Regions from separate parts of the uncultured Rummeliibacillus sp. genome, predicted to be linked through region 3. Evidence: riboswitches for the same ligand, from Rfam matches in the RefSeq annotation. Region 3 holds a riboswitch; each other region holds the start of a gene.
The links. Region 3 has a riboswitch for S-adenosylmethionine ahead of Q0977_RS15685 (hypothetical protein). Riboswitches for the same ligand answer to the same signal wherever they lie in the genome.
Positions count from the first base shown of each region.

Region 1: linked by a shared signal. The riboswitch ahead of Q0977_RS10810 (methionine ABC transporter ATP-binding protein) and the one ahead of Q0977_RS15685 (hypothetical protein) in region 3 are both predicted to bind S-adenosylmethionine.
Region 2: linked by a shared signal. The riboswitch ahead of Q0977_RS05840 (methionine ABC transporter ATP-binding protein) and the one ahead of Q0977_RS15685 (hypothetical protein) in region 3 are both predicted to bind S-adenosylmethionine.
Region 4: linked by a shared signal. The riboswitch ahead of metK (methionine adenosyltransferase) and the one ahead of Q0977_RS15685 (hypothetical protein) in region 3 are both predicted to bind S-adenosylmethionine.

Region 1 is NZ_CAKQBI010000014.1:50,616-56,706, forward strand. Features, by position in the region: gene Q0977_RS10805 (methionine ABC transporter permease) at 1-607, opposite strand, end outside; gene Q0977_RS10810 (methionine ABC transporter ATP-binding protein) at 600-1,625, opposite strand; SAM riboswitch class I at 1,750-1,853, opposite strand; gene Q0977_RS10815 (thioredoxin family protein) at 1,911-2,219, opposite strand; gene Q0977_RS10820 (hypothetical protein) at 2,232-2,573, opposite strand; gene gcvH (glycine cleavage system protein GcvH) at 2,697-3,077, opposite strand; gene Q0977_RS10830 (arsenate reductase family protein) at 3,155-3,511, opposite strand; gene Q0977_RS10835 (acyl-CoA dehydrogenase family protein) at 3,652-5,436, opposite strand; gene Q0977_RS10840 (acetyl-CoA C-acetyltransferase) at 5,494-6,091, opposite strand, start outside.
Region 2 is NZ_CAKQBI010000006.1:95,398-101,488, forward strand. Features, by position in the region: gene Q0977_RS05825 (carbon-nitrogen family hydrolase) at 81-869, shown strand; gene Q0977_RS05830 (DNA polymerase thumb domain-containing protein) at 1,268-2,524, shown strand; gene Q0977_RS05835 (YolD-like family protein) at 2,564-2,899, shown strand; SAM riboswitch class I at 3,021-3,120, shown strand; gene Q0977_RS05840 (methionine ABC transporter ATP-binding protein) at 3,249-4,262, shown strand; gene Q0977_RS05845 (methionine ABC transporter permease) at 4,252-4,944, shown strand; gene Q0977_RS05850 (MetQ/NlpA family ABC transporter substrate-binding protein) at 5,000-5,833, shown strand; gene Q0977_RS05855 (hypothetical protein) at 5,942-6,091, opposite strand, start outside.
Region 3 is NZ_CAKQBI010000034.1:17,016-23,106, reverse strand. Features, by position in the region: gene cyoE (heme o synthase) at 1-167, opposite strand, end outside; gene proC (pyrroline-5-carboxylate reductase) at 466-1,260, shown strand; gene Q0977_RS15705 (hypothetical protein) at 1,388-1,885, opposite strand; gene Q0977_RS15700 (KTSC domain-containing protein) at 2,045-2,266, shown strand; gene Q0977_RS15695 (hypothetical protein) at 2,502-2,921, opposite strand; gene Q0977_RS15690 (helix-turn-helix domain-containing protein) at 3,010-3,807, opposite strand; SAM riboswitch class I at 4,100-4,202, shown strand; gene Q0977_RS15685 (hypothetical protein) at 4,323-4,682, shown strand; gene Q0977_RS15680 (hypothetical protein) at 5,050-5,220, shown strand; gene Q0977_RS15675 (dicarboxylate/amino acid:cation symporter) at 5,245-6,091, opposite strand, start outside.
Region 4 is NZ_CAKQBI010000002.1:197,787-203,877, forward strand. Features, by position in the region: gene Q0977_RS02590 (MFS transporter) at 84-1,352, shown strand; gene Q0977_RS02595 (S16 family serine protease) at 1,869-2,498, shown strand; gene metK (methionine adenosyltransferase) at 2,553-3,758, opposite strand; SAM riboswitch class I at 4,028-4,143, opposite strand; gene pckA (phosphoenolpyruvate carboxykinase (ATP)) at 4,344-5,930, shown strand.

The DNA of each region.
Region 1 (6,091 bases), on a different contig from region 3:
CTAACACTAATACAGTTGCGACAAATGTTACATCGTTACGACTTCGTTGGAAGCCATCCATAAACGCTAAGTTTCCTAAACCACCAGCACCGATTACACCTGCCATTGCAGTGTAACCAACTAATGCTACTGCTGTTACGGTAATACCTGATATTAAAGCTGGTAATGACTCTGGGATTAAAACTTTATAAATGATCGTCCAAGTTTTAGCTCCCATAGAACGTGCCGCTTCAATTACACCTTTATCAATTTCACGTAAAGCGATCAAAACCATTCGAGCATAGAATGGCGCAGCTCCTATGATTAAAGCTGGTAACGCTGCATTAGCTCCACGAATTGTTCCTAGTAAAAAGTTTGTAAATGGAATTAAAAGAATAACTAAAATGATAAATGGAATTGATCGGAAAATATTCACAACAGAGCCCGTTAGTAAGTTGACAACTTTGTTCGCCCAAAGTTGTGTTGGACTTGTAAGGAATAACAGAATCCCAAGAACTAAACCAATTATGAATGTAAGAACTGTTGAAACAGCCGTCATGTAAATGGTTTCTCTTGTAGCTTCCCACATGATTTCCCAATCGACATTCGGAAAGAGATCATTAAGCATTCTTGATCACCTCCGTTTTAATACCTTGTTCATCTAAATATTGAATCGCATTTGATACGTCGCTATCATTTCCAACAATTCGGACGATTAACGTACCATATGGACCACTCTTTGTCGGAGATATATTGCCATGCACAATATTCACATCGACACCAAACTCTCGTATCAAATAAGAGATTACAGGTTGCTCAGTTTTAGAACCAACAAAGAATAACTTTATCAACTGATCATTCGGGTAATCATCCAACATTTGTGAAATGGACTCTTTGTGCCCAGCTGTTTCAGTAACTTGAGAAACGAATTTCTTTGTTACAGCTGCTTTTGGAGATTGGAAAACTTCTAGAACATTTCCTTGCTCAACAACTTTCCCAGCTTCCATCACTGCTACACGATGACAAATTTTTCGGATGACATGCATCTCATGTGTGATTAAAACAATTGTTAGTCCAAGTTTTTCATTGATACTTACAAGTAAATCTAAGATTGCATCCGTTGTTTCTGGGTCAAGGGCTGAGGTTGCTTCATCACAAAGTAACACTTCTGGATTATTTGCTAGCGCTCTAGCAATACCTACACGTTGCTTTTGTCCACCTGATAGTTGGGAAGGATATGCTTTTTCTCTTCCTTTCAAGCCGACTAACTCTACTAGTTCAAGTACACGTTTCTGACGTTCTGCTTTACTAATACCAGCAATCTCTAATGGAAATGCTATATTCTCTTCGACTGTTCTCGACCATAATAAGTTGAAGTGTTGGAAAATCATACTTATTTTATGGCGTGCATTTCGAAGTTCTTTCCCTTTAATCGATGAAATATTCTGTCCATTTACTGTGACTTTACCTGATGTAGGCTTTTCTAAGCCATTGAGTAAACGGATCATTGTGCTTTTACCAGCACCACTATAACCGATAATGCCAAAAATCTCGCCATCATTTATTGATAGGTTAACATCATTAACTGCAGTTAGAGATCCATTAGCGGTTTTGTATTTTTTTACGACATTTTCTAGTTGAATCATACTCAAAACCACCTTTTATATTTACGTCATTACCGCTCGGGTCTGAACAGCCTCTTTCGCTTATAATATAAAAGACCCCTCTGTAAGATTAACAGAAGGGTCCACGTAATATACGAAAACCGTTCTCTCATCTTCCAAAGTTCTCACTTTGCGTGAATTGGCACCGTGTCACATTGTGACGGTTGCCGGGCTTCATAGGGCACTTCCCTCCACCTCTCTAAATAAGAGTAACGTAAATAATTATTTAATTTATGTTTGTTACTTTACCACTCTATGTTAACATCGTCAATCTTTTTTCTGAATTTTTTCAAATAAGTATGAAACAGATTGAAATGCATAGATTTTATCTCTTACTTTTCCATTTTCAGTAATTAGCAAACATGGGACACTTTCAATTTTATAGTCTATGGCTAATTGTTCCACATAATTGATATTAGCCTTTCCCATTGGAATGTCTGGAAAGGTTGCTTCCATAATCTCCATCATTTTAGAAGCTACTTGGCACGTTCCACACATTGAAGTGTATAAATAGAAAGTACATTGTTCTTTACTTTCCTTCATATTCTCCCATTCTTCAATTGACCATTCTTGCATAACTTGTCATTCCTATTCTATAAGATAAGCTGGATTTACTTTAAAATCAGCAGCCAATAATATTCTAGCTAAATATTTTCTTGGCGTTACTTCCACTTGTTTATATAAAGAAAGGGTTCGTAAAAAATACGTCTCAGGATATTCTCTCTTCATCAAAGCACGAAGGCAATCGCCTGAATAATCTTCGTCAAAAAAAGCATATAAATCATATTCTTCATAGGGATAGATAAGTTCTTCTAAATTACTCGCACTAATCGTTCCATTCGTACATAGAATTGGAATATCTTCTGCTAATATGGGGTGAATTTGCAATTTATCCTGCCTACCTTCTACAATAAGCACTTTATCAGACAAGCTAATTCCTCCTTACAGTTTTATCCCGCATTGAGTGCAGTAAAAACCTTAACTTAATAGTGTGAACTGCTTGATGTACGTAAAAGCGCCAACACAAAAAGTGTGGCGCTTTTATTGGCAAGATTATTCTTCGATTAGTTCTTGGTATTTTTCTGGTGTAAGTAATTCTTCAATTTGTGATACGTCAGAAGGTTCAATCACAACCATCCATGCTTTTTCATATGGAGATTCGTTAACAAATTCTGGGCTATCTTCTAGTTCTTCATTAATTTCTACAACTTTACCTGAAATAGGTGCATAAAGTTCAGATACAGTTTTTACAGATTCAACACTACCAAATGGTTCATCTGCTACTAGATCGTCACCTACTTGTGGAAGTTCAACGAATACGATATCACCTAGTTCTGATTGTGCGAACTCTGTAATTCCGATGCGTACTTTTCCATCTTCTGCTTTTACCCATTCATGTTCTTCTGTATAACGTAAATCTGTTGGTATGCTCATCATTAACCCTCCAAATATGTATTTAAATTCACTTCAATTTTGACATATTCCGTATTTAAAAACAAGCAAATGTATAACTATTTCCATGTCTTTTCAAAGTCATCAATTTTAAAACCTAATGTGATTCTTTGACCATCGGTAACAATCGGTCTTTTAATGAGCATTCCATCTGATGCTAACAATTCAAGTTGCTCATCTTCAGACATTTCCTTTAAGCGATCTTTTAATTGTAGTTCGCGATATTTCATCCCAGAAGTATTAAAGAATTTTTTCAATGGCAGGCCACTCATTTTCAAAAAATTTGTTAATTCTTCTTTTGTAGGTGTTTGTTCAACTATATGTTGTAATTCAAACTCGATTCCATTTTCCTTTAACCAAGCTTGTGCTTTTTTACATGTTGTACATTTTGGGTATTGAATTAATCTGATCGTCATAAGAATGCTCCTTTTATATGTTTTATAACTACATCCCTTCTCTTCATTGTATTGTATGATGACTTTCTTATTCAAGAAAGAAATCCGATCACTCTATTAGGATGACCGGATTTCTCTACGTTATACAAATTCTTCAAATACTATACTGTATATTTCTCTGCAGCAATTAGTTTTACAGAAGCTTGACGTTTTTTAGCAATCAAATTATATGGAGTGAATCGTGTAAGTTTACGTAGAGCAGATAGTAACATGCGAGCATTGTCACCTTCTACAGAACCAATAATTGTTTCTTTTGCTTCTTTTTCAATTTCAGCAAATGCTTCTTGAACGAAAATTTCTGTGTATAAAACTTTTTGTGCAGCTTTATCGAATCCGTCACGAGCAAGTGCTTTTTCAGTACGAAGAACAACTGATTCCATCGCGAATAATTGGTTAGCGATATTAGCAATATTCACTAAAATCTCTTGTTCTTGCTCTAGTTTTGTACCGAAACGTTGAACTGCTGTTCCTGCTGCTAATAATGCAATTTTCTTTGCCATCTTCACTAAGTGTTTTTCTTGCGCTAATGGTTCGTCACCGATTTCTTCAGGGAACATTGATAGCAATTCAGATTGTAGGCTTTGTGCTTGTTGAAGAAGTGGTAGCTCACCTTTCATCGCCTTTTTCACGAAAGTTCCTGGTACAATTAGACGGTTAATTTCGTTTGTTCCTTCGAAAATACGGTTGATACGTGAATCACGATAGATACGCTCAACTTCATATTCCTGCATATAGCCATATCCGCCATGTAATTGAACTGCTTCGTCTGCGATATAGTCAAGTGTTTCAGAGCCGAATACTTTGTTGATAGAGCATTCAATTGCATATTCTGCTATTGAAGCTGCAACAGCTTTACCATCATTCTTTTCTTCTTCACTTAGTTGACTCATACGATCTTCGAAATATCCAACTGTACGATAGATTAAAGATTCAGATGCATACAATTTAGCAGCCATTGTAGATAGTTTTTCTTTAGTTAGGTTGAAAGATGAAATAGGTGTATTAAATTGTTGGCGTTGATTTGAATAAGAAATTGCTAATTCAAGTGCTCGTTTTGAAGCCCCGATTGCCCCAACACCCAATTTATAACGACCGATGTTAAGAATATTAAATGCGATGACATGACCGCGACCTACTTCACCTAATAAGTTTTCAACAGGTACAGGCACATCTTCTAAAATTAATGTACGTGTAGAAGAAGATTTAATACCCATTTTCTTTTCTTCAGCACCAGTTGATACACCTGGGAAACCACGTTCTACGATAAATGCTGAAAACTTATCGCCATCAATTTTCGCATAGACTACAAATACATCTGCGAAACCTGAGTTTGTAATCCATTGTTTCTCACCATTTAGAATATAGTGTGTTCCTTCTGCATTTAGCTTTGCAGTTGTTTTAGCACCTAATGCGTCAGACCCTGAACTAGGCTCTGTTAAAGCATAAGCTGCAATTAGTTCGCCAGATGCTAGTTTTGGTAGGTACTTTTGCTTTTGATCGTCATTACCAAATAATACGATTGGTAATGAACCAATGCCAACATGCGCACCATGTGTAATAGAAAAGCCCCCTGCTAAAGCCATTTTTTCAGTTATTAATGCTGAAGAAATTTTATCTAAGCCAAGACCATCATATTCTGCTGGTACATCAGCTGCTAGTAAGCCAAGCTCACCAGCTTTTTTCAATAGTCGAACAGAGTGTTCAAATTCATGATTTTCTAAATTATCGACAACTGGTAATACTTCAGTTTGTACATAATCTTCAGTTGTTTTTGCAATCATTTTTTGCTCATCAGTAAAATCCTCTGGTGTAAATACGCGTCCAGCGTCAATATCTTCCGTTAAAAAGCTACCGCCTTTAATAAGTTTTAAAGTATTTTCTGTCATATCAATTCTCCCCTTTGTTTGATAGGTTTTTCATCTAATACTTACGAATAATACTTCTTAAAGAATCTCAAATACGCCAGCAGCACCCATACCGCCACCGATGCACATTGTTACAACACCATATTTTTTGCCTTGACGTTTTAACTCATGGATTAGTTTTAACGTTAAGATGGTACCAGTTGCACCTAATGGATGTCCTAAAGCAATTGCACCACCATTGACGTTTACTTTTTCTAAATCTATACCTAATTCACGAACTACTTGAATAGATTGCGAAGCAAATGCCTCATTAATCTCCCATAGATCAATATCTTCAATTGATAATCCAGCGATTTTCAATGCTTTTGGAACAGCTACAATTGGTCCAATCCCCATCACTTCTGGAGGTACTCCACCTACTGCAAAACCTAGGAATTTCGCCATTGGTTGAAGGCCTTGCTTTTCAGCTTCTTCACGGTCCATTACTAGTACTGCACCTGCACCATCTGAAGTTTGTGAAGCGTTTCCTGCCGTTACACTACCTTTTACAGCGAAGGCTGGACGTAATTTTGCCAGTGTTTCCGTTGATGTACCAACTCGAACACCCTCATCCATAGCAAAAGTGAATTTTTTCACTTGTGGTTTGTTGTTTTCATCAACATAATGTTTTTCAACT
Region 2 (6,091 bases), on a different contig from region 3:
AGATGAATTTTCAGAATTGAATAACGATTTAGTGAAAATACTATAACCTTTTTAGAAAAATGTCCATAGGTGGTGCAAAAATGAAAATAGGATGTATTCAATTAAACGTAGCTTTTGGAGATGTTGAAAAAAATTTCACAAGGGCAGAAGCATTTATAAGAGAGGCAGCTAGTAAAGGTGCTGAGCTCGTTATTTTGCCAGAAATGTGGAATACGGGTTACGCATTAGAAAAACTAGAAGAATTAGCAGATGTAAATGGAGAAAGAACAAAGAAATTTCTCCAAGCATTAGCTATGGAGCTCCATATTCACATTGTAGGTGGATCAGTAGCGACGAAAAAAGAAGAAGGATTTTATAATACGATGTACACGGTGAATCGCGATGGTGAACTAGTTGGAGAGTATGATAAAGCACATTTGTTCCGTTTGATGGATGAGCACTTACATCTTTCAGCTGGTGAAGGGCAAAATAATTTTGAATTAGGAGACATACAAGCTGCTGGGGTGATTTGTTATGATATCCGCTTCCCAGAATGGCTTCGTCTTCATGCGTTAAATGGCGCAAAGGTAATATTTGTCTCAGCACAATGGCCAATAGCAAGAATCGATCACTGGAAAACGTTGTTACAAGCTCGTGCTATTGAAAACCAAAGCTTTATCATTGCGGTAAATCGCATTAGTCATAAAAAAGAAAACTTTAATGGTCAATCGATGGTGATTGAGCCATGGGGAGAAGTATTGTGGACAGGGAGCGAAGAAGAAGAGTTAGCCATAGTCGATGTTGACTTTTCAAAAGTCGATGAGGTGCGTCAGAAGATTCCAGTATATGATGATAGACGCCCAGAATTGTATAAGGATATTTTGAAATAATTATTTAAACCCATTTTGCTGAGCAGAGTGGGTTTTAGTTTGGGGATTTTCATATATTTTTTTACGGATTAAAGCATGAGAACTAAATGGACGCATTATGAAAGCCTTTTTTAATTAATGACATCAATTTCACGGAACGTGGATACAATTCAAAATTGCGTGGATTGAAGACGAGAAAGCGTGGATTAAACATGCATTTGCGTGGATTGAAGACAGAAAGGCGTGGATTGAACAAGAAATTCCGTGGATTAAATAGCACGATCTTTAAACGGACTTCCTGAAAAGGATAATACCAACAAAAATATTGTTGTTTATTGGTAAGTGCGAATTCTTACTTGCCATCTCACTTATCTCATTTTAAAATAAGAACAAACGTTCCTTTTGTGAGGTGTGCTGAAATGTATGAAAATATGCCGAGAAGATCCATTATGTGTATAGATATGAGATGTTTTTATGCTAGTTGTATGGCTACTTTAGCTCATTTAGACGTTGAAAAAGAGGCAATTGCAGTTATAGGGAATTTCGAACAAAAAGGAAGTATTGTACTGGCTGCTTCTCCAATAATGAAACAACGTTTTCAAGTGAAAACTGGAACGAGACTATATGAGATACCGAAGCATCCAGATATTCATTTGTTTGAACCTAAGATGGAATACTTTGTACGCATGTCAGTCGAAATCACCAAGTTATTGAACAGCTATGTGCCGAAGGAGGCCATCCATGTATACAGCATTGACGAAAGTTTTGTGGATCTGACTGGCACTGAAAAACTGTGGGGAGATCCTGTAGAAACAGCACACCAAATCCAATATGAACTCTATAACCAATTTGAAATTCCTAGCACAGTTGGGATGGGTCCTAATATGTTATTAGCAAAACTTGCACTTGATTTAGATGCAAAAAAAACAGGGTTTGCGAAGTGGGACTTTGAAGATGTAGAAAAAAAGCTATGGCCTGTTGCACCATTATCTAAAATGTGGGGAATTGGCCATCGAATCGAGCGAACCCTTAATAATATGGGGATTTTTTCTGTTGGGGATTTAGCGCACGCTGATTTAACAACATTAGAAAGGCATTTTGGTATTATGGGCAATCAACTCTACTATCACGCTTGGGGAATTGATCTATCAAAAGTTGGCGAAGCGCCATTGATAGAAGGTCAAATTAGTTATGGTAAAAGCCAAATATTGATGCGGGATTACAACACTAAAACGGAAGTGCTCGCCGTACTTCTAGAAATGTGTGAAGATGTGGCAAGAAGAGCGCGTGAAGCTTATAAAGTAGGACGTACGATTACGCTTGGGATTTCTTATAGCAAAAACGCTTTTGGAGGAGGTTTCCAGCGTTCACGTACGATAGATGAAGCAACAAACGATACGATGATTATTTATCAAATTTGCCAACAGATATTGAACGAACAATACAACGAGCGCCCTGTACGACAAATCAGTGTCAGTATTTCAAAGTTAGAATCAGAACATTCTATGCAACTTAGTTTTTTTGATAAAACACGTTGGAAACGGCGACAACTTGGGACCACAATGGATCACCTTCGTACCCACTATGGTTCTACGGCTCTATTACGTGCCGTATCATATACAAATGCAGGAACAGCTATCGATCGTTCTAAATTACTCGGTGGGCATAAAATTTAAATCTAAAACTGATTCCAATACTAAGGAGTGGTATTACAAATGTTACGTGATCGAGGTAACATAAAATGGACTGCGATGATGTTGCCAGAACATGTACAAAGACTAAGAACCTGGCAACAAGAAGATCAGCAAATCACAAAGCCGACCTTTGATGAATGGACCCTACAAGCCTTAGAGGAAGAACTTTTGCAAGCATATTACGGCAAAAAAGAAGTATTATTAGACGTTTGGCACCAACAAACTAGTGTTCACTATAGAGGAATCATCACCAAACTAATTAGCGAAGAAAAAAAGCTATGCCTACACAATGATACCCAATATAAAGATAAATGGGTTCCGGTAGAATTTATCCTCAATGTTAAGGTATTTGAATAATAGACATAAAATAAGCCAATATAAAAATATTTTTAAATAATTTATTTTTTCTAAAAATAGATTGACAAATAATATAAAAAGAAATAATATGGTTAACATAAACTTACAACTTAACAAATGGAATTTATCAAGAGTGACTGAGGGATAGGCCCTGTGAAGTCCAGCAACCCCCGTTTGGGAAGGTGCTAATTCCTACAGAATTTATTTCTGAAAGATAAATCGACATCTGATTAGAAGATACATCTTTCAGTAGAAGGATGTATCTTTTTTTAGTAGGAATACATAGTTTTTCAATAGAAATTATGAATTTTTGTGCAATAGTAATTTAACAATGATTAGAGGGATGTATATGCTGGAAATACAAAATGTATCAAAGATTTACAAGGTAAAAAAGAAAAGCGTAACCGGTGTAGATCATGTCTCATTGACAATTGATAACGGAGAGATATTTGGAATAGTTGGTTATTCTGGAGCAGGCAAGAGTTCCTTATTACGGTGCATTAATTTATTAGAACAGCCAACAGATGGACAGATATTAATCGATGGTCAAGATTTAACAAAATTAAAAGGTGAGCAACTTCGACAAGCACGATTGAAAATCGGGATGATTTTCCAACACTTTTACTTAATTAGCCAAAAAACAGTAGGGGAAAATATTGAGTTTGCATTGAAAGCTGCAAATATATCAAAAGTAAAGAGAAATGAAAGAGTCAAAGAGTTGCTCCATATGGTTGGTTTGTCAGATAAAAAAGATGTGTTTCCAGCCCAGTTAAGTGGTGGACAAAAACAGCGTGTGGGAATCGCAAGAGCATTAGCTAATAACCCCTCTATATTACTTTGCGATGAAGCAACATCAGCGCTTGACCCAACAACAACAACCTCTATTTTACGATTGTTAAAGAAAATCAACCGAGAACTTGGTATTACAATTATTCTAATAACACATGAAATGGACGTTGTGAAGGAAATTTGTGATCGCATGGCGATTATGCAAAATGGAAAGGTAATCGAAGAAGGGTCGGTTTATGATATTTTCGCCAACCCTGAAAAGCCCCTAACGCAAGAATTTATAAACAGTGTAGTGTCGTTTGATATTCCACCAACCATTTTACAAAACGTCAAGGGGAGAATTGTTAAAATCTTATTCAAAGGTGATGTAGCTGGCGAAGGTGTCATTTCAGATATGCTACAACAATTTGAAGTACGTGGGAACTTTCTACATGGCACGATTGAATATATACAGGAAAGGCCACTCGGCATTTTCCTAATGGAACTGAATGGGCAAGTTGCAGATATTAACCGTTCGATTTCCTATATGGAAAGTCGTGGAGTCACAGTGGAGGTGTTAGACAATGTTATTTGATCCTAGTCATTTTACAGAAATGCTTCCTGATATTTGGAAAGCATTTGGTCAAACGCTTCTAATGGTAGGGATTTCTTTAGCAGTAGCCTTGGTGATTGGTTTACCACTTGGTTTGCTTTTATTCATCACAGGAAAAGGCTTGTTTTCTACAAGTAGATCCGGTTTACTTGGTAACCGCTTTGTGAATGTAGTGGTTGGCTTTATCGTTAACTTAATACGTTCAATTCCATATATCATTCTTTTAGTAGCGTTATTCCCAGTTACTAAGTGGTTAATAGGCGATACGATAGGGCCTATTGCAGCAAGTGTTTCTTTGTCAGTCGCATCAATTCCGTTTTTCGCAAGACTTGTTGAAACATCACTTCGAGAAATTGATAAAGGTGTTATTGAGGCGTCTATTGCTGTAGGGGCGACGCGTTGGATGATTATTAAGGACGTGTTACTCCCAGAAGCAAAGTCTGGTGTCATTCAAGGAATCACCATGACAATTATTAGTTTAGTAGCATACTCAGCAATGGCAGGAATCATCGGTGGTGGTGGTATTGGTGACCTAGCAATTCGCTTTGGTTACTACCGTTATGACAACACTATTATGATTGCGACAGTTGTTATATTAATCATCATTGTCCAAGCAATTCAATTAGCAGGAGACGCGATTGCAAAAGCAGTCGATAAACGTTAAAAGTAACTAGCATTCTGAAAAAATAGCTTTTTATAAAAAATTGGGGGTTTTAAACATGAAGAAATTTTTGTTTAGCGTATTAACGCTAGTACTAGCAGTGGCTTTAGCGGCTTGTGGTGGAGATAAATCAAAAGATACAAGTAAAGCAACAAAAACAAAAGACATTACAATTGGTGCAACAGCAGGTCCATATAGTGATATGCTTAAAAAAGCAATCGTACCGGAGCTTGAAAAGAAAGGATACAAAGTAGAGTTAAAAGAATTTAGTGATTATATCCAACCGAACAAAGCATTAGATTCTGGTGACATTGATGCGAATTTATTCCAACACTCTATCTACTTAGAAAACTTTAACAAACAAAATGGAACAAAAATCAAAGGTCTAATCATTGTACCAACAGCACCAATGGGCTTTTTCTCTAAAAAATATAAATCAGTCGATGATATCAAAGATGGAGCAACAATTGCCATTGCAAACGACCCATCAAACTTAGCTCGTACTTTAAAATCTTTACAAGATCAGGGACTAGTCAAAATTGATGATAATATTGACCAATTAAAAGCTTCTACAAAAGATATAAAGGAAAATCCTAAAAACTTAAAATTCAAAGAAATTGAAGCAGCAGGACTTCCTCGTGCTGTAGAAAGTGCGGATCTAGCTGGTGTACCAGGAAACTTTGCATTAGCAGCAGGTATGAAATTAGACGATGCCGTATTCCTAGAAAACATGCCTGATCAATTCCGTAATGTCGTAGCAGTGCGTGAAGCAGATGAAAATTCACAACTTGCAAAAGATCTTAAAGAAGTTGTTGAATCTGATGAATTTGAAAAAGTAATCGATTCACAATTCAAAGGATTTGGTAAACCTGATTGGATGAAAAATAAATAGAATCAGTCCTAATCGCATATGTTCGATATAAACAAAAAGGGAAATTGCCTGGCGCAATTTTCCTTTTTATATGGGCTATTCAACATTCTTTTATAGAAAAGCAGCCAATCAGCTTTTCATTTTCCCTTCCATTTCTTGAAAGCTATAAACGAGCAAATACTTTTGAATACCTCTAGCTTGTTTAATAGCTTTTGTTGAATGATACTTAAAATTTTTCCTATCTTGTTGTTTAAAAGAGATTAAACTTTCAATGGAAGG
Region 3 (6,091 bases):
AACTCATATTTATAAAGTGCTAGCGTTAATCCGGCAATCATTGTAATAAGATTCGATTTTATAATACCTGTTTTGACAGTCATCGCTAAAATTTTTGAGATAGATGGCTTCGATACAGTGACAGCTGTATCTTGTGATGCTTGGTCTCGTTTTGTGTCACTACCCATTATTTCATTTTTCATTCCTTTTCATAGCAAGAGCTCCACTATATTATAACAACTAATTGAGAAAAATTCATAGTTATTGAAATGGATTGCCTATCAGATAAAATTAAAACAATGCTTTAATCATACCAAAACTTTAACATAATATACATATTTAAAATTCCCCTGTCACAATAATGACATGATTTGCTTCCTTTTCTTTGTTTAAAATGTCTCTAGTATAAAATATTACCCAAAACTAGATTTACACTTTATACTTAATATAATTTGAAAAGAGTATTTGATAGGAGTGTCATATAAATTGAAATACGGTTTTATCGGGCTTGGAAACATGGCCACTGCGATTATTAAAGGAATGGTTCAAAGTAAGCGATTTAATGCTTCATATATTTTAGGTTTCAATCGCTCTTCACATAAAACAGAGAAATTAGTCGATGCGTATCAAATTTCAGGATGTTCGACATTAGAAGAAGTGATGAAAGCAGATGTCATTATTCTTGCAGTTCAACCACAAACGTTTGATGAGTTACTGCCAAAAGTAAATGAGTACTTATCTCCAAACCAAGTAGTCATTTCGATTGCTGCTGGAAAATCTATCGACTATTTAGAAACGAATTTACCTAAAGCTACATCTATTATTCGTGTCATGCCAAATATTAATGCAATTGTAGGGGCATCTACAACATGCTTTAGTGCTTCCGAAAATGCAACAAATGCAGATAAAGAAATGGTCACAAACTTATTTAATACAATTGGCTCCATGATTGAATTACCAGAAGAACAGTTTACCGTCTTTTCTGCAATCGCTGGTGCCTCCCCTGCTTTTAGCTATATGTATATCGATTCATTGGCAAGAGCAGCGGTTCGGGCAGGAATGGATAAGAAGCGTGCACTTGAAATCGCTTCAAGCGCTGTATTCGGCAGTGCTAAAATGATTATGGAAAGCAGTGAACACCCTTGGGAACTTGTCGATCAAGTATGCTCACCTGGTGGAACAACAATTGAAGGCGTAACTTCTCTTCAAAACGATCAATTTGAAAGCACCATTTTTGACGCTGTAAATGCGGTAATTGAAAAAGATCACACTCTTTCATAATATAGATTTCTTTCAATTACTTTAGGTAGACAAGCGTTAACCTGCTTCCACACTTTTTGTTAGGACTTACCCCATCTGATTAAAAGGGCTGCTCTAATTTTTGAGCAGCCTTTTTCATACATACCGATTATTCCTTTAATTCATTCGCAACTATCTTGCATTGTTTCATAAAGCTTTTATAATCTTCATGATTTGTGTCATCATTTGATAACTTTGCCTTTTTTAATGTCCTCTCCAATGCTATGGCTTTCTGTTGATCTTCTTTCTTCCAATTGGCTATTGTGTACTCCGTATTTTGTGGCAGTTTTTGTAGGGCTTTATTTATTTGAAGTAAATTGGACTGTTCATGTTCCGTCAATTTTGAATGTGCAAAATGTGATTTATCTAACACTTTCTCAAGAGAGTTTTGAATAGTAGAAGCTTGGTATGAAATGAGTTCTGGGTCTTTCCAGTTATTTTCCTTTTGGTGATTGATCGTCGCTTGTAGTTGGACGAGAGGCGCTTGAATTTCATCTAAGAAGTAAGATTCTTGTTGAAAATTATGTTGAACAATTGAATAGCAAACAAATCCAAGGGTCAATAAATTCGAAATGATTAAAAAAGTAATAAGCTGTTTGATTTTCAACATCATCCCCCCTTCTCTTATTATATTAGATTTCTTTCGTTTAAAATGTGAATTTCAAATTTTTACACTATCTTTATAGTAAGCGCTTTCATTTTTACTTAATATCTGTTATTATTATTTTCACAACAGTTATATTGAAAACTTTGGAGGCGAATTACTATGGAAATGAAAGCGGTTACTTCTTCTAAATTGGCTTCTGTCGGCTATAATTCTAGTGCGATGATTTTAAGAATTGAATTTATCAAAGATGGTGTATTCGAATACTACGGAGTTCCAGAATTGTATTACAAAGGTCTAATGGAAGCCGATTCACCAGGACGTTATTTCAAACAATTTATAAAAGACAAATATCGTTTTGTACGATTGCAAAGTCAGTCTTAACGTATGTATAGCTTAAAGCTTCGATGCCTTATTGGTATTGAGGCTTTTCTTTTAACTACAAGTATTACTTTATTCATTAAACGGTTGTAACATGACTTTTCTCATTTATTTTGGCTCTCTTAAATTATTAACATAATTAAAAGAAGTCCTTTTTTGTTAAGTTTCCTTTTCAAATTAAACGGACTAACGCAACCGTCTTGTTTTTATTAATTTTTACTAAATCCCTATGCAATTCTCACTTCAATTCAATCTCATCCGTATGTTCTTTATTCGCATGATCTTCCCATATAATCCGTACATGATAGGAATCTTCTTTTTCTGGTGCGTCTCCTCCATACAATTCGGGATACGAAAAAGGATGGAGTGTGTAGTTTTTTCCATTAATATCTTTAAACTCTTTGAACTCTGTTTGCTCAGCCATTACTTTTCCGTTTTTTATAAGTTCAAGCTTCTTCACTGTCAATTTTTCATCATTTTTTTGATCGACATTTGCTATCCATCCTATAGAACTTCCACCAATCTTTTCTTCTACATATTCGGCTTTCCATACGCTATTTTCCGAACTTCCGTCAATTTTATTTTCGTAGAAATTCCAATAAGTAATCGCCCCAAGTACTAATGCAACAATAAATACTAATATAAAATAGTTTTTCATCAAATCATCCCCTATTTGATAACCTAATCATCACTATCTTTTATGCCAAATAAATACATATGATAAAAATAAATCCAATGCTTCATCTTCATTCGTTTACTACACTACAATCGCCATCCCTTGCTTCGGCTGCATATGTTTCTATCATTTCCATCATTACTTCATCCAATTTTTTACTTAATCTGCAATACAAATAACCAAAAGGGTTTTTGATATTACATTTCTTACTTTTTTGAACAACTTCTTTAAAAAGTGTGAATCCGATCTCTTCAAGCTTCATTTTTTGAGATTGCCATACTTCCCACTTTAGTAAAGGCTTGAGTTGTTTTTGGATTACGTCTAGGAATCTCTTTGTCTCCTTTGTTTCACCAGTAGTTGCAGCTAGATGATGGAAGATACGATTTCTTAATGATGAATTTAGCATCGGATAGGTATGTTTTACATATATTTGTTTTTGATTAAGAGAATTAGATGGTTCCTTTTGAAAATTAGTTGCTTCACCCTTACGCTCACATGCATTTTCGGCGTTTTCTTGATGTGACACGCTCGATGTGTCATGTGAAGCTAAAATTAAAATGATGTTGGCACCTTTAATGCCATTCATCTTTTTTGTATGTATACGTTGAATAATCCGAAGTTCTTCAAGATGTTTTAAACTTCGAAAAACGGTTCTTATAGATATTCCTAAAGATTCTGCGATTGTTTTTGCTTTTAGATGACATACCCCTGGGTAATCTAGTGCATGCGATGCGACTTTATATAAGACAGCTTTTTCAGATTCGGTTAATTCATAAAAATTTTTTCGAATATGCCCCTCAACATGTTCGTCCATTTCCTGTACGCTTTCAAATATGACATAAGGTGCTAAGTAGTCAAAACACGCCACTTACATCTACCTACTTTCTTTCTATTTACTAATTACATAGAAAGTAGGAAAGAAAATCGGACAAAAATTTTATTGTAATGAAAGGAAGAAATATGAGAAACTATCAAACAAGAAAAGGCCCAAAATTTTAATTAATGACGGTCATAATGGAGAGCGATTCTTCATCATTTAAAAGATTATATTATGGAAATTTTATCAACTCACCCCATTACTTAGCCCTATAATTATACATATTTTAACTTTCAATCTTGTATCTAAAGATATATTATGCTATAATACATTTAATTTAATAAGGTTATCGAGAGTGAACGAGAGTCCTGGCTCATTGACTTCACAGCAACCTGCCAAGCGGTAAGGTGCTTCATCCAGCAAAGCAGTGCTTTGAATGATAACGAACGGGATTTAGCGAACCCCTCTATTGCATTCACAACTGCAGTAGAGGGGTTTATTTTTTTCTCTTCATACCTTATTGAAATAGAGACCATTTTGGCTCATAAAAAAGGAGAGAATCTAAAATGAACAGCAGTAGTCTTATTCGAACACAAATGATTCAACATCTATCAGCAAAGGATTTTTTCAAACATCTTGGAAATTGTGTTCAACAAGAGTTATCCGAAAATGGAGATGTATGTGAAGTAGTAGTCAAAACATTGCCCCATTACTACATGACAGTTAAGTTCCAAAGAAAGACATATCAATTGGCTTTCAAAAAAAGTCAGATAAACCGATTGATGAAGGAAGAAATCTTTGCATTAGACCGAACAATTTGGATGATTTTAGAACAAAAAGGTCTCAAGATTCCAGTAACCTCAGGAAATTATATGAAACATGTATTTCCTCACGGGCACCGTACAGTGATTTGTACATCAAAATAATCTGTAACGTAAACAAAGGAACACCCGCTAAGCTTGGAGTGTTCCCTTGTTTCATTCTGGATTGATTCATTCGCGGAGGACTTAAATTGTCCGGAACGTGGATTCAATTTCTATTTGCGTGGATTGAACTCCCGATTGCGTGGATTGGATTCCTAAATGCGTGGATTAAACCCTGATTTGCGTGGATTGGATGCTCGATTGCGTGGATTGGATTTCTAATCATTCTTGATAGTTCAAGACTACTTATCGCGGATAGTTTTTTTGAATCTAATGAAATATCTGTCGCGCTTAATAGGAGTATCTCCTTCTTTTCTTTGATGCACTTACGGATGACCTAAATTGTCCGGAACGTGGATTCAATTTTGAATTGCGTGGATTGGATGCTCGATTGCGTGGATTAAACCCTGATCTGCGTGGATTGGATCCCAAAATACGTGGATTCCCCATCGTTTTGCGTGGATTGGCTAATAAAGTAAAGAAACCAAAGAAAAAGTCCTTAACCTATGAAGAGATTAAGGACTTAGTTGTTCTTCATTAATCTGAAATTTTTCGCTACCCCGCCTTATTGTGCTTGAGGTAGTGATTTTTCATTTTCTGTATATTGTTCTTCGCTACCTTTTTCAGTTTGCGAAACGTACATTGCACATACAGCATCTCCTGACACATTTACTGCCGTACGAGCCATATCAAGTATTCGGTCAATACCGATTATTAAAGCAATTCCTTCTACTGGTAATGACACAGCATTTAATACCATTGCTAACATGATCAGACCAGCTCCAGGCACTGCTGCTGTACCAATACTTGCAAGAACTGCGATGATGACAACAATCGCTAATTCTGTGATAGTAAGATTGACTCCATATACTTGTGCTATAAATACAGTTGCAACCCCCTGCATAATGGCTGTTCCATCCATATTTACTGTCGCACCTAGCGGCTGAACGAAACTACTTATAGATTTAGGGACACCTAGTTTAGTTTGAGCTAATTTCATAGAAATCGGCAATGTTGCACCACTACTTGAAGTACTAAACGCAACCGTCATGGCCGGGAAGAAATCCTTCACAAATTGAATTGGATTCTTTTTCGCCAAAAATTTAAGCGCACCACCGTAAACCAAAACAAAGTGAACGATTAATGCGACTAAAACGACAATCATATAAAGTCCCATTGCTTTAATCGCATCAAATCCTTGTTTACCAATCGCAGAAGCGATCAAACCAAATGTACCATATGGTGCAAATTTCATAACTAATGATACTAAATACAGCATAATTTCATTAGCCTCATCAACTACCTTTAAAGCAGACTTTACTCGGTCTCCCAAAAATGCTAAAGCTATCCCTATGAATACCGAGAAGAAAATAATTTGCAACATGTTTGCTTCTACAAATGCTGCTACAGGA
Region 4 (6,091 bases), on a different contig from region 3:
AATAGAAGATTTTCTTATGAAGGTTCAGATTAGTATTCTGAACCTTCCGTACTTATATGAACTTTTATATTGGAGATGCTTATATGAAAAAGATCCACTATAGTTGGGTAATATTAGTTATTACTTTCTTTTCTATCATCGTAGCAGGCATAATACGTTCGTCTTCGGGTGTTTTTATAGAACCCTTTGAAGCTGAGTTTGGTTGGAGTAGACCTGTTATATCCTTCGCTTTTGCTGTAGGACTTTTTTTGTATGGTTTTTCAGGGCCTTTTATGGCTGCATTTGTCGAAAGATTCGGATTAAAAAGAACAATGATTGCATCCATGGCACTTTTAACACTAGGCCTTGGCTTAACTTTTGTCATGACAGAGGAATGGCAACTTATTTTAATTTGGGGTGTCATGATTGGAATTGGTTCTGGCTTATTTTTGACCGTATTAAGCACACAAATTGGAAATCGTTGGTTTGTCAAACACCGTGGTCTAGCTGTTGGTATTTTAACTGCTGCTACAGCAACCGGGCAACTTGTATTGCTACCTATTCTCGCAAGGTTAATAGAGCAGTATAGTTGGCACCATGCTATTGCATTAATCTTTGGTCTAAGTACTATTATGCTCTTAATAATAGTACTCTTCATGAAGGATTGGCCCAAACAGCTTGGAATCACAGCATTAGGAGCTGTTAAGGATGAGTTTAAAATCAGTACCAATACTACTTCAAATGAAAACCCTTTTAAAATTGTATGGATCTCTTTAATAGAGGGAAGTAAAAGCAAAGCATTTTGGCTTTTAGCTGGCAGTTTCTTTATTTGTGGTCTTTCAACTACTGGTCTAATTGGTACTCATTTTGTAGGATATTGCATGAGTTATGGTATTCCGATGGTTCTTGCTGCTTCGATGTTAAGTTTTATGGGAATATTCGATCTGGTTGGTACAACTTTATCCGGTTGGCTTAGTGATAAAATTGATAATCGTTGGCTATTATTTTCTTATTATGGGCTTCGGGGCCTTTCCCTATTGTTTTTACCTTTTGCATTAAATAACGGCTCTATTACTCTACTTGTTATTTTCTCAGTTTTCTATGGCCTTGATTGGATTGCAACAGTACCTCCTACTATTGGCCTTGCAAGACGCGAGTTCGGTATGAAGAAAAGTGCTATGATGTACGGTTGGATGGTCGCATTTCATCAAGTTGGTGCAGCAGTTGCTGCTTATGGTGGTGGACTTATCTACAATATCTTTGATTCTTACACATGGGCATTTATACTTTCAGGGGTATTTTGTGCATTAGGCAGTCTGTTTGTTATTTTACTCAAAAAACATGATCCTAAAAATGAAATTATTATGGATTAAACTTTAAACAGTAATTCTGTGTTTATTCAGCCTTCTTTCCTAGGAATCACTCTTCTTCATCTTCTTTTTATTTTGCTTGCTATTCTTACTACCCGTTAATGTCTGTTGAATCTGAAACAGTTTGAATGTTATTTTACGTTCTATCATCCAACATAATAGTATAAATAGTTTTATATACTATTATGTTCCAGTTTCAATATTAAAATCCAGATAGGCATATCAAGTAATATAAGGAGTGAATTTCTCATTTTTAGAAATAAAAAGAATATGTCTTTTCTTTTAGTTAGCTTTTTGTGCATTTTATTTTATCCCATATTTCTACTACTATATCTTCAAAACAAAATTAGTGGTTCATCTTTTATTCTTTTCTTTTTACTTAGCCTAATTATTCTAACAACTGTTCGTATTTTAAAAAGGAAAAAAGTATACAAAAGAAAAATCAGCTATGCAGTTTGTATACTTTTTATATTATTTTGTTATGAGCTTCCGCTAATTTTTTATGATGCTACAACACATGTGGCACTTCTTTATCAGCCACCTGAGGAAATTATCGAAGGGACTAATATCTATTTACTTGGTGTGAATAGTGTAGAATTCTCTTTAACAAAAAATAAATTAGATGTTTCGAAAATCTTAGAAAGACAACATGTCAAGCCACTTGCTATCGTTGAAGGTGATAATAAAGATCGCTATGCTAGTAAAAATAGACAACTTTTAAGCTGGCTTCATCTTAAAGAAGACACTACTGAACAAATGAAGAAAAATGTTAGTTACTATTTAGAGCAAACCGATCAAAAGACAGAGAAAAAAATAGATGCCTTTCTAAATAGAGAACGTATCGGTGGAGATAGCGGAGGTTTGGCACTTGTATTGTCTGGAAAAGTTAAAAATGAAGGTTTACAAAACGAACACCCTATTGCTATAACGGGAGCAATCGACAAAAATGGTAACGTAAAGACAATTGGCATGTTAAAAGAGAAAATCCAAATCGCTAGTATTTCAGGTATTTCTTATCTAATTATCCCTAGTGGGAATAAAGAAGAAGCTAATAAATTTCGAAAGGAGATTAACAGTAATATTCAAATTTTTGATGTAGCAACAATTGATGAAGCCATTGAGGTTATTGAAAAGATTAATCAAAAATAAAAAGTCGTTCACTTTTTGTGAACGACTTTTTATTTTTGTGTAAATACTTCACTGTTATTTTAAAGAATCAGCAAATTTTGCTTTTAATGCAGATACTTTGTCTGTATTTTCCCAAGGAACATTCAAATCTGTACGACCGAAGTGTCCGTAAGCTGCTGTTTGTTTGTAAATTGGGCGACGTAAGTCTAGCATTTTAATAATTCCTGCTGGACGCAAGTCAAAGAATTCTCGAACCGCTTCAACTAAATCACTTTCTTTAACTTTCCCAGTACCAAAAGTATCGATTGCGATAGATACTGGTTGTGCAACGCCGATTGCATATGCAAGTTGTACTTCTGCACGTTCTGCAAGACCTGCGGCAACAATATTTTTTGCAACATAACGAGCTGCATATGCACCAGAACGGTCAACTTTTGTAGCATCTTTACCAGAGAAAGCACCGCCACCATGACGAGCATAGCCGCCATAAGTATCAACGATAATTTTACGGCCAGTAAGACCTGCATCACCTTTAGGACCACCAATTACGAAACGGCCTGTTGGATTGATAAAGTATTTTGTTTTGTCATCTAGAAGTTCTGCTGGTACAACTTTAGCAATAACTTCTGATTTTAAATCTTTTTTAATTTGTTCTAAAGTTACTTCTTCATCGTGTTGAGTGGAAATAACAATTGTGTCCACTCTTACTGGATGGTTATTTTCATCATATTCGATAGTTACTTGTGTTTTACCATCTGGACGTAAGTAATCTAATTGACCTGATTTACGAACTTCTGTTAAACGACGTGCTAATTTGTGTGCCAAACTAATTGGAAGTGGCATTAACTCAGGTGTTTCGTTGCAAGCATAGCCGAACATTAAACCTTGGTCCCCTGCACCAATTGCTTCAATGTCTGCATCTGTCATAGATCCTTCACGTGCTTCTAATGCTTTGTCAACACCTTGTGCGATATCAGGTGATTGTTCACCTACAGCAACAAGTACTGCTAGGTTTTCTGCATCAAAACCGTATTTACCACGAGTGTAGCCAATTTCCGCTACTGTATCGCGAACAATACCTTTCATATCTACATACGTAGTAGTTGTTAACTCACCTGTTACAAGTACTAGACCTGTTGTAACCGTTGTTTCACATGCTACACGTGCATTTGGATCTTTTGCTAAAACAGCATCCAAAATTGCATCTGAAATTTGGTCACAAATTTTATCTGGATGTCCTTCTGTTACGCTTTCTGAAGTAAATAATCTTCTGTTTGTCATTTGGTTTCCTCCTATTATCAACGAGATCCTCTCGAAAAAAAGATACGGTACTCATTACCCATGTCCGTTTATGTTCTAAACGTCAAGCCAGCTATAAGCTGCTTTTTTAACACGAGGATATAGAAAGTGCCAGTACATAATATAAATAGAATGCAACAAATCGCATATAATAATGAAACAAATCAGATTTGCTTCTATTTTTTGAAAAAAAAAACCTTTCACTCATCGAAAATCAATGAGGAAAGGATATGTTTCGTAAGCACCTTTCACTCTTATCGTTCAAGGAATCTTCCTTGCATCAGATTAGCACCAACGCATCACGTGAAAGATAATGCAGGTTGCCGGGCTTCATAGGGCCTGACCCTCCACCAGCTCGGGATAAGAGTATCCGTTCTAATGCATATACTAAGTGATATTACTATGAAAGTCAAACTTATTTTCTTATAGTAATAAAAAAATCAAATTCATAAAAATTAATTTCCAATTAGTATAGACTATTCGTTTCAATGTGTTATACTAATTCTCGAGATGAAGAAAAGAAACCCATTTAAGGGTAATAACATAAAAAGGAAGGTACGAACAAAGATGAATTCAGTAGAAATTGCGAATGAACTGAAGGGTTTATTACAAGGAAATAACATTTCAGTACAACTTTCAGTCCCACAATTAGTGGAAAAAGCAACTTCCCGCGGTGAAGCAATCTTAACAGTTGATGGCGCTGTTCGTGCAGTAACAGGCAAGTATACAGGACGTTCACCTAAAGATAAATTTATGGTAGTCGAAGAATCTTCTAAAGATCAAATTGATTGGGGTAAAATTAACCAACCAATTTCTGCAGAAGTGTTTGATTCATTATATAACAAAGTTGTTAACTATTTAAAACAAAAAGAAGAAGTTTTTGTGTTTAAAGGCTTTGCAGGTGCAGACAAAGATTCTCGCTTAGCAATCCGCGTTGTTAATGAATACGCTTGGCATAATCTATTTGCTCACCAATTATTCATCCGCCCTACTGATGAAGAACTAAATACACATGAAGCTGATTTCACTATTTTATCCGCGCCTACTTTTAAAGCGGATCCAAAAGTGGATGGTACAACTTCAGAAACTTTCATCATCGTATCTTTAGAAAAACGTATTATTTTAATCGGCGGCACTGAATATGCTGGAGAAATGAAAAAATCTATCTTCGGTATTATGAATTACTTATTACCACAAAACGGAATCCTACCAATGCACTGTTCTGCCAATGTAGGTGAACAAGGAGACGTTGCTCTATTCTTTGGTTTATCAGGTACTGGTAAAACAACGTTATCTGCAGATGGTAATCGTAAACTAATCGGTGACGATGAACATGGTTGGTCTGATAACGGCGTGTTCAATATTGAAGGTGGTTGCTATGCAAAAACAATCAACCTTTCAGCTGAAAAAGAACCAGAAATTTATAACGCTATTACATTTGGTACAGTGCTTGAAAATGTTATCGTAGATTCTGAAACTCGAATTCCTGACTACGATGATGAGACACTAACACAAAATACTCGTGTTGCATACCCAATCCAAAACATTGAAAATATCGTTGATCCTTCTGTTGCAGGTCACCCAAAAACAGTTGTTTTCTTAACAGCTGATGCCTTTGGTGTTTTACCTCCAATTAGTAAATTAACGAAAGAACAGGCTATGTATCACTTCTTATCAGGTTTCACTTCTAAAACACCTGGTACAGAGCGTGGTGTTGTAGAACCTGAACCAGTATTTTCAACTTGCTTCGGAGCTCCTTTCTTCCCATTACATGCTACTGTTTATGCAGAAATGTTAGGAAAGAAAATTGATGAACACCAAGTAAATGTATTCTTAGTAAACACTGGATGGACTGGCGGAATCTACGGTGAAGGTAGTCGTATGAAACTTTCTTACACTCGTAAAATGGTACGCGATGCTATCGACGGTAAACTTAATGATGTATTTACCGACAAAGACCCTATCTTCGGTCTTGCAATGCCAACTGCAATTGAAGGTGTACCAACAAATCTTTTAAATCCGCGTAATGCTTGGGCTAATAAAGAAGCTTATGATAAAAAAGCAACTGAATTAGCTGGTATGTTCCATGAAAACTTTAAAAAATTCGGTGCAGCAGCAGAAGAAATTACTAAAAATGGTGCACCACTCGCTTAAATAAATCAAAACAAGTTAAAAACCTATAAGTAAATCAAAAATCGTATGAAAAAACGAGCAGTATATTCAACTGCTCGTTTTTTTGTGTGCATTTGTACGGGTTTAATGGCAAGTACTCTGATGAGCTAGAATTAAATTCGCTCTTGCGGTGCGGTTATTCG